DNA from 3 places in the Mesorhizobium sp. M0136 genome. Region 1 is predicted to be linked to each of the others. Evidence: predicted binding sites of a transcription regulator. Region 1 holds the regulator's gene; each other region holds the start of a gene.
The links. The regulator LexA, encoded in region 1, represses DNA repair genes until DNA is damaged. The targets are predictions, from matches to a motif close to TGTTCNNNNTGTGTTCNG.
Positions count from the first base shown of each region.

Region 2: the regulator LexA is predicted to act here: its motif matches at 2,072-2,089, upstream of NKJ35_RS26220 (ImuA family protein).
Region 3: the regulator LexA is predicted to act here: its motif matches at 1,294-1,311, upstream of NKJ35_RS16100 (YifB family Mg chelatase-like AAA ATPase).

Region 1 is NZ_JAMYTP010000004.1:131,539-134,812, forward strand. Features, by position in the region: partial or broken gene NKJ35_RS06120 (ComEC/Rec2 family competence protein) at 1-902, shown strand, start outside; gene lexA (transcriptional repressor LexA) at 896-1,630, opposite strand; gene kynU (kynureninase) at 2,079-3,274, shown strand, end outside.
Region 2 is NZ_JAMYTP010000027.1:43,645-46,918, reverse strand. Features, by position in the region: gene NKJ35_RS26225 (DUF6504 family protein) at 1-1,048, opposite strand, end outside; gene NKJ35_RS26220 (ImuA family protein) at 990-2,048, opposite strand; gene NKJ35_RS26215 (metallopeptidase family protein) at 2,232-2,654, shown strand; gene NKJ35_RS26210 (DUF1737 domain-containing protein) at 2,931-3,137, opposite strand; gene NKJ35_RS26205 (HpcH/HpaI aldolase/citrate lyase family protein) at 3,166-3,274, opposite strand, start outside.
Region 3 is NZ_JAMYTP010000012.1:23,375-26,648, reverse strand. Features, by position in the region: gene NKJ35_RS16100 (YifB family Mg chelatase-like AAA ATPase) at 1-1,201, opposite strand, end outside; gene gshB (glutathione synthase) at 1,364-2,305, opposite strand; gene NKJ35_RS16090 (GtrA family protein) at 2,526-2,900, opposite strand; gene NKJ35_RS16085 (glycosyltransferase) at 2,909-3,274, opposite strand, start outside.

The sequences.
Region 1 (3,274 bases):
CTGTTCGCCAATCTGGCCATCATGCCTATCGTCTCGCTGGTCGTCATGCCCTTTGCCGTGCTCAGCGCGCTGGCGATGCCGTTCGGCGCGGATGGGCCTTTCCTCTACGTGATGGGCAAGGGGCTGACGGCGATGATCGCCCTGTCCGGGTGGATCTCCGAGCGCTCGCCAATCGATGCGGTTGGGCTGATTTCGCTGAGATCCGTCCTTTTGGTGACGATCGCCCTTGTCATTGCCAGCATGGCGACGACCTGGTTGCGGCTCGCGGCACTTCCTTTTGCGCTCGCCGGCTTGCTAACGACAACCCAGACGCGCGTACCCGACGTATTGATCTCGGAGGACGCACGGCTGGTCGCGCTGCCGATCGGCAGCGGTGAGCTCGCGGTCAACCGGGCACGCCCGAATGAGTTCACCATCGACAACTGGAAACGCGCGCTCACATCAGAGGCTATCGTCGCGCCGGAAACACCTGGAAAGAACGATCCGCAATTCGACATTGCCGATCCGGCCGACCTACCGCCGGGCATGCCGTTCATTTGCACGGACGGTCTCTGCCTCGCCAGGCATCCATCCGGCGCATTGCGCAAGCCAAGGACCGCGATACCGCACGGCCAGCCTGCGCCTTCGCCAGCTTGATCGTCATCGACGACGCCACCGCCCATAATCCCTGCTACTACGACCGGCTGGTCCTCGTCGTCACCAAACGGCAACTGGCGCGCGCGGGAAGTGCGGCCGTCTATTTCGATCCACAAGCGGCAACACGCGCCGAAATCCGCTTCGCCGTCGAAAAATCATACCGGCCCTGGCACGTGCAGCGGAAATTTTCACGCGCGGCGCGCGGCCTGCCGCCATACCGCAGGGCCGACAATCCAAAAGCCAGCACCAAGGGCGCAACTCAGTAGCGGCGGATCAGCCCAACGAGCTTGCCCTGCACCTTGACCCTGTCTGGTCCGAAGATGCGCGTCTCGTAGGCCGGATTGGCGGCCTCCAGGGCGATCGAGGCGCCCTTGCGGCGGAACCGCTTCAGCGTCGCTTCCTCCTCGTCGACCAGGGCCACCACGATCTCACCGGGGCTCGCCGTATCGGCGTTGCGGATGATCACCGTGTCGCCGTCGAAAATGCCAGCCTCGATCATCGAATCGCCTTTGACCTCGAGCGCATAATGCTCGCCGCCCATGATCATATCCGGCGGCACCGAAATCGAATGCGTCTGGTGCTGGATAGCATCGATCGGCACACCAGCGGCGATGCGGCCCATTACCGGGATCGAAACGGCGGCGACGACATCGTCGTCATTGCCGGCTGCAGGGACGCGCGACGATGTGGGCTTGCCCTGCCGAGGGGCACCTTGCCCAAGACTGCCCTGGATGACACTCGGCGAGAACTTGCGTGCCGCATTGAGGCCGGGGGCGATCGAGTCAGGCAGGCGTAGTACCTCCAGCGCACGGGCCCGGTTGGGCAAACGGCGAATGAAGCCGCGCTCCTCCAGCGCCGTAATCAGTCGGTGGATTCCGGATTTGGAAGCCAGGTCGAGCGCTTCCTTCATCTCGTCGAAGGAAGGTGGGATACCGCTTTCCTTCAACCTTTCGTGGATGAACATAAGCAGTTCGTGTTGTTTGCGTGTCAGCATAGCGACCCCCAACAGAATCAGAAAACAAACCCAGAACAGACACTATCTGTTCCAGTTGTGTTCCGCAACTGTTTAAAGTTTAATGAATGCGTTAAGGCTCGGGAAACAAACGACGTCCCCTACCGGCGTACCGTATTTTCACCGCCGCGAGCCTCATCCCCTTGATTCTGCTTTCGTTTGCGCCGTTCTGGCCTCCTTGAAGGCGGCACTGGCATCGGCCGTCGGTCGGCAAAGGGCACGGAATTGAACCCGTATCGACTGTGCGGTTTGGTCAATGCACCGTGAACGAAACGAACTCAAAACGCCAACCTCGGGCTAACTCCAGGTTTCCACCGCCTGGTCAGGCTGCTTCTCGCCGGTGGAGCCTTGCTACGCGCTATCCGGTAATGGAAGAACAGTTGATGCGTGTCCGGCGTTGCGTTGGATTTTTTGAGGGAGCAGGCAAATCATGACGGGAATTCCCGATCTCGTGGCCGTAAAGGCGATGGATGCCGCGGATCCGCTGCGCGCGATGCGCGACCGCTTTGTCTTGCCGCAAGGAGTGATCTATCTCGACGGCAATTCGCTAGGAGCTGCTTCACGTGCCGCCTTCGATGAATTGCGCAAGGCCGCGACCGAAGAATGGTCGCATGATCTCATCCGCGCATGGAACACGGCCCGCTGGTTCAACATGCCGCTTGAACTTGGCGACCAGCTCGGGCGCCTGATCGGTGCCGCGGTCGGCCAGACGGTGGTCTGCGACACGACGTCGGTCAACATCTACAAGCTGCTGCACGCGGCCATGGCCATGCGACCGGAGCGGCAGGCCATCGTCGCCGAGGGCGATAGTTTTCCGACAGACCTCTACATGGCTGAGGGTGTGGTTTCGACGCGAAAAGATGCGCTGCTGCGCCTCTCGGGGGTCGACGCGCCGACCATCGAGGAGCTGATCGACGATCGCACCGCCGTGGTGCTGGTCAACCACGTCAACTACAAATCGGGCGAACTGCGCGACATGCCGGCTCTGACGCGCAGGGCCCAGGAAGCCGGGGCGATGATCGTCTGGGATCTCTGCCACACCGCTGGCGCGATGCCAGTCGAGCTCGACAAAGCCAACGCCGATTTTGCCGTTGGCTGCACCTACAAATATCTGAATGGCGGCCCGGGCGCGCCTGCCTTCATCTATGCGGCTGAGCGGCATCTTTCCGACATCCAGCAGCCGCTCACCGGCTGGTGGGGCCATGCACGGCCCTTCGCCTTCGAGCCAGGCTATGCGGCCGGCACCGGCATCCGCCGGTTTCTGTGCAGCACCCAGCCGATACTCTCGATGCGCACGCTGAAGGGCGCGCTCGACATCTGGGACGATGTCGACATGACGGCGGTGCGCAAGAAGAGCATCGCACTGGCCGATCTGTTCATCGAGCTTGTCGAGGCAAAGTGCGGCACTTACGGTCTCACGCTCGAAAGCACGCGCGACGGGGAAAAACGCGGCAGCCAGATTTCATTCATGCATGAGCATGGCTACCAGATCATGCGCGCGCTGATCGAACGTGGTGTGATCGGCGATTTTCGCGCGCCATCGACCATGCGCTTCGGCTTCACCCCGCTCTATGTCGGCTATGCCGATGTCTGGCAGGCCGTCGAAGTGCTTGAGGACATCCTGTG
Region 2 (3,274 bases), on a different contig from region 1:
CCGGCTTCAAGACCGCGCCTTCGCCGAGCCGGGCGCGAATGCGGTCGGCAAAAAGCGCGATATCGGCACCGTCGTCGCTCGTCTCGCCGGCAAGGTCTGCCTGCTGCATGTCGAAGGCGGCGGCGGTCAGCACCGAAAGGCGCACGAGATCGAAGCCATAGCCGGCGTCGATATCCCGTTCGAGCGCAGCAAGCCTTTCGTGGAACAATTTCTGGATCAGCCGCGGCTCGCGCAGAGGCCGCGAGGTGCCGACGGCGATGCGGCTGACGCCGCCATCGACGCGGAAAAGCAGCAGCGCCAGCCGCCTTGCGCCCTCGCCGCGACGCTCGAGGTCGCTCTTCAAGGTGGTCGCCAGCATGCCGGTCAGCCGCTCGATGTCCTCGGTCAGCAGGATCGGCTCGGCAAGGTGACGCTCGACCGAAAGCGGTGCCACCGGCAGGCGCGGCGACACGGCTTCGTCGAGGCGGCCGAGCGCCTGGTCGAGGCGCAAGAGCAGCGATGCGCCGAAGCGGCGGGCCAGCGGCGCGCGCGGTGCTGCCATGACGGCGCCGGCCGTGCGCAGGCCGACGCTTTCGAGGCTGGCGCGGACCTCCGGGTCGATGCGCAGCGCCGCCAGCGGCATGGGCGCGAGAAGCGCTTCCTCCTCGCCATCGGGCACGATGCGGTCGCCGGCAAACCGCGCCGCCGCCCAGGCAGCACCAGGTGTGGCGGCAAGCCCGGCGCGGACATCGAAGCCCTGATGGAAAAAACGCGACAGGATATCGTCCAGCATCGAGCGTTCGCCGCCGAAAAGATGCGTGCAGCCGGTGACATCGAGATAGAGGCCGTCGGTCGCGTCGAGCGCCACCAGCGGGGTATAGCGGTCGCACCAGTCGGCGAGGCCTTCGAGCAGGCGCCGGTCGGCCTCCGGATCGGCCTCCACGATGTCGATCGAGGGATGCATGGCGCATGCGTCGGCTATGCCCATGCCGCGCTTCAGGTTAAGCGCCTCAGCCCGTTCGTCGAGGGCGGCGATGCGCTGGGCGTTCCCTTGGCGATGGCTGATCACCAGCGGCAGGTGATCCGAGGGCCGGGAACGCCAGGACCGCCCCAGACGCTGCCGCAGGATCCTCTCGGCGGCGAGATGCGGAAACCACAGGGACAGGATTCTTTGGCCGTTCTGGGGCCGATTCCTGAGACCTTCCTTGCTCGCCCCGTCTTTCTTCGAATATGCGTTCATCGGGGTTCCACTCCAGTGTGAATTGTCCGGGCAAGGCCGTGCGGCTCTTGCCGATGGCGACGGTGAAGGCGGGCCGGCCGATCGAGCCGGCGAGCGGCCCGGCGATTGTCTGGCGCGCTGCCGCCGGTGCCGCCGACAGGATGAGGCGGACGGGCGCTGCCGTCGGTTCGGGCTCGCCGGCCTGGCGCAGCAGGAACAGCGGCCGGCCGGCACTCTGCGCCCGGGCGTGCAGCCGCCGCGTCGCGGTGAGATCCAGCCGCTGCGGGCTGCCGCGGATTTCGAGGATGACAGCGGCCAGCGCCGTCATCCGGGCAGCCTCCTCGGCGACCCACAGCGCATCGAGCAGCCTTGGCGCCTCGGAAAACAGCAATTGCTCCGGCTCGATGCCGAAAAAGGCGTGAAGCCCCCTGGCGTAGGGGAAGCCCGCCTCGCGGAAAACCTCGGATGTGCCGATCCACAGCACCGGCAGTCGCGGGCCCTGGCTGAGGATCAGGCTGACGAGCGCGAGCACAAAGCCGGCGACGGCCCCGGCATCGCGCGTCGCGGCGCCATGAAACTCGCTCAGCGCCGCCTTCGGCAGGCCACCGCTCAGCGCAGCATCGAGGCGCTCCGCGCCGGTGGACAAAAACGCATCCTGCGAAGCCACGGCGAGGCCGCGCCGGACAATAGTTAGATTTCGAGGCAATGTCAGAGTCTGGGAGCTGACATCCGCATCAACGGGGGCTGCGCCGGCCGACGCCTCCAGACGTTCGGACAGCGTTCCCTCGATCTTCGCGATCTGGCGGCGCAGGGCAAAAACAGTCTCCCGCGCCACGGCGCTTGTCGCCATGACGGTCAGCTTCCACTCACAATTGTTCCTGTTATGTTCCTATAGATTCCAGAGGCCGGCCAAAGAGTCAAGCGGAGTCATGGGGAATTTATTCCTCTAGTAGGGGCGTGGCACGGTCACCCCAGCCCGGCCATTTGCCGAGTCCGGCCCGAAAGCCTATATGCCGGGATCAAAGGACAAAGCATGGCTCGCATCTACCAAACACGCATCTGGCACGACCAGCTTTCGCCAACGATGGAGGAAATCGAGTTCCTGGCGCTGGAGGCCTATGCCCATCTGCCGGAGGACTTTCGCAAATTGACCGGCGAGATCGTCATTCAGATCGCCGAATTCCCGACCGACGAGATCATGGACGACCTTTCGCTGGAAACGCCCTTCGACCTGTTGGGGCTGTTCGAGGGGCGCGGCATCGCCGAGCGCTGGAATCCGCAGACCGGCGAGGGGCCGAACCGCATCACGCTCTATCGTCGCGCCATCCTCGACTACTGGGCCGAGAACGAGGAAACGCTGGGCGACATCGTCACCCATGTGCTGATCCACGAGATCGGCCACCATTTCGGCCTGTCGGACGACGACATGGAGAAGATCGAAGAGGCGGCAGAGTGAGCGACCCCGCTCCTCGTCATCCTGGGGCGGAGCAAGGAGCGAAGCGACGCGGCGCAGACCCCAGGATCCATGCCGTGATCGTGGTGCAGTGCTCCGGCGGTGCAGAACCGAACGCTCATCATCCCGTTCTGGGTAACGGGGGTGGTAGATCACACTAATCCTGATCCGCCGTGCCCTTCGCATAGGTAACTGCATGTATCCTAGGGTACTCCGCGACGTCGCTTCGCGACTGCTACGCCCTAGGATGACGAATGACGAGCGCTTCAGCGAACCTCCCTACCAATCGCTGAGCTTGGTGTCGGGGCCGTATTCCTGGCCCTCGATGTCCTTCACCACCGCTTGGCCGCAGCACATGGTTTTGGCTTCCTTGTCATAGGCATAGGTCGGTGAGCCGAACAGGTGCCAGCCCGTGTTCAGCGCCGCCGTCACCTTGTGGCAGAAGCTGGCATCATCCGGGCCGGACAGAAAGCGGTAGAGTTTCATTTTTCAATCCTGTCGTCAGTTACGATAATCATGCGCGAACAGCGGCGGCCTTCGCCAGCATTTTTTCGGCCTGCGCCAGATGCAGCCGCTCGACCATTTTTCCGTTCAGCGCAATCACCGCCTTGCCGGCATTTTCG
Region 3 (3,274 bases), on a different contig from region 1:
CCCGGTCCGGCCGGATCAGATCGGTGGCCGAGACCGCCGGCACCTCGATCCTGAGATCGATGCGATCGAGCAGCGGGCCGGAAATGCGCGCCTGGTAGTCGGTGCGGCAGCGGTCGCCGCGCAGGCAGCGATAGCCCGGCTCGCCGGCCATGCCGCAGCGGCACGGGTTCATCGCCGCGACCAGCTGGATGCGCGCCGGATAGGTGACGCGATGATTGGCGCGCGCGATCATGCAGTCGCCGGTCTCGAGCGGCTGGCGCAACGCATCGAGCGCCTGCGGTGAAAATTCCGGAAACTCGTCGAGGAACAGCACGCCGTGATGGGCGAGCGAGGCCTCGCCCGGCCGCACGCGCAACCCGCCACCGACCATCGCCGCCATCGAGGCCGAATGATGTGGGGCGCGGAACGGCCGCCGGTCGGTGAGCTTTCCTTCCCCGAGCTCGCCGGCCACCGAGGCGATCATCGAGACTTCGAGCAATTCCCTGGGCGCCAGCGGCGGCAGGATCGACGGCAGCCGCTGCGCCAGCATCGACTTTCCCGACCCCGGCGGCCCGACCATCAAAAGATTGTGGCCGCCGGCGGCCGCCACCTCCAGCGCCCGCTTGGCGGTCTCCTGGCCCTTGATGTCGGCAAGGTCGGGCAGGTCGCGCGCCGCGGCATGGATGCCGGCTTCCGGCCGTGACAGAACCTGCGTGCCGCGAAAATGATTGGCGATGGCAATCAGGCTGCGCGGCGCCAATATGTCGAAATCCTTGCCGGCCCAGGCGGCTTCCGGCCCGCAGGCGAACGGGCAGATCAGGCCCTTGCCTTCGGCATTGGCGCCGATCGCCGCCGGCAGCGCGCCGGCCACCGCGGCAATGGTTCCGTCGAGCGACAATTCGCCAAGCACGACATAGCCGGCCAGCATGTCGCCCGGAATGGCACCGAGCGCCGCCATCAGCCCGAGCGCGATTGGCAAATCGTAGTGGCTGCCTTCCTTCGGCAGGTCGGCGGGTGCCAGATTGACGGTGACCTTCTTCGACGGCATCGACAGGCCGGATGCATGAAGTGCTGCCTGCACCCGCTCGCGGCTTTCGGCTACAGCCTTGTCGGCCAGCCCGACGATGTGCATGTTGACCTTGCCCGGCGCGATCATCACCTGCACGTCGACCGGCACGGCCTCGATGCCTTGGAAAGCAACCGTGCGAACCCGCGCCACCATGTCTTCACCCCGGATGCGGCTTTTGCCCCAAGCCTTTGCGATCATGCCGCGAACGGCGTCACCGGAGACAACCACAGATTTCCGGCGAAGGCAAGAACATTTGGGGAACGGCTGAACGCAACGGCTGCGATGGTTTGCAACGCGGCCGCTCGCGAAGCGAGGCTAGCTGCGCTTCTCCTCCACCGCATTCCAGAACAGGCTGGCGATGTCGGCGCCGCCGAAGCGCTGCACTTCGCGTATGCCGGTCGGTGAGGTCACGTTGATCTCGGTCATGTAGTCGCCGATGACGTCGATGCCGACGAGGATGAAGCCGCGCTCCTTCAGCGAGGGGCCGATGCGGGCGCAGATCTCGCGTTCGCGTTCCGTCAGCTCGGTCTTTTCGGCGCGGCCGCCGACATGCATGTTGGAGCGCGAATCGTGCTCGGCCGGCACGCGGTTGATGGCGCCGACAGGCTCGCCGTCGATCAGGATGATGCGCTTGTCGCCAGCCCGCACCTCCTTGAGGTAGCGCTGCACGATGTAGGGTTCGCGGAACATCTGGCCGAACATTTCGAGCAGCGAGGCGAGGTTGCGGTCGGCCTCATGCAGGTGGAAGATGCCGGCGCCGCCATTGCCGTAGAGCGGCTTGACGATGATATCGCCGAACTCCTTGCGGAAGGCGGCGACCTCGAGCGGATCCTTGGTGATCAGCGTGTCCGGCATCAGGTCGGGAAATTCCGTGACGAAGATCTTTTCCGGGCTGTTGCGCACCCAGGCCGGGTCGTTGACCACCAGCGTCTTCGGATGGATGCGCTCGAGGATATGCGTGGTGGTGATGTAGTTCATGTCGAAGGGCGGATCCTGCCGCAAAAGGATGACGTCCATCTCCGATAGGTCGGTGCGGACTTCTTCGCCCAGCGAATAATGGTTGCCCTTCTCGTCGCGGACCTGCATCGCCTCGATACGGGCAAACACCTTGCCGTCGCGCAGCGACAGCCGGTTGGGCGTGTAGTGGAACAACTGGTGCCCGCGCCGCTGCGCTTCCAGCGACAGCGCAAACGACGTGTCGCCGGCAATCGACACGGTGGAGATGTGGTCCATCTGGACGGCGACTTTCAGGGGCATGGGTGCTCTCCGGCGCACTTGGAGCGACGTGCGTCCACCTGGACGCACATACGCTCCAACATTCTTGAATCCATGCATCGTGCTTTCCGAAAATCGATTGCGATTTTTCGGGCCGATGCATCGACGACAGCGATATAAGGAAATCGGCGGCCTCTGCCAATCGGCCAAGGTCATGATGAGGCTGCGCTTCGCTTGGCGCAGACCCCAATGCGATATGCGTTCAGCGGTCGAAGACCAGCCTGGAATAGCCGAGGAAGGACAGCGCCGTGGTAACCAGTGAGGCGACCGCAAGGGCGACGAGCGGCGGCACCATCGGCAGCGCGAACAGCATGGCGCAATAGACGAGATAATTGACGAGGCTGGTGGCAATGCCGACGCCGCCATAGCGTGCGCCCTCTTGCGCGACGCCGCGGCTGGAAGGCGAGAAGGTCAGATGGCGGTTGATCAGCCAGGTGACGGACAGGGCAAAACCGATCGAGATGATGCGAGCCGCGAAGGGGCCAAGCGGCGCTATCGCCAACACCAGCCAAAGCGCCGCCGCGTCGGCGACGAAGCCGATGCCGCCGGCGACAATGAAGCGGGCGAGGCGTCCCATTTAGGGCTCTAAGCCGCCCGCGGGGTCTTGCGCGGTCCGGTCTTCAAAGTCGCAAGCGCACTTGCGCGTTCGCGTTCGACGCGGCCGGAAGGCATCGACAGATAGAAGATACGCTTCTGCTCGGCCCGGCCGCGCGACACCGAATCGAGGATTACCCCGGTCACCGCCGCCAGCATCGACAGCAGCAGCAGCCCGACCGACAGCACCCACGTCGGCATGCGCGGCACAAGCCCGGTTTCGGCGAACTCGATCAGCACCGGCGCCATCAGAAACAGGCTTGATGCCAGGAAGAACACCGAAAAAGCGCCGAAGAAACGCAGCGGCTGGGTCTCCTTCATCAGCATGGCGAACATCCACAGGATCTTCGCGCCGTC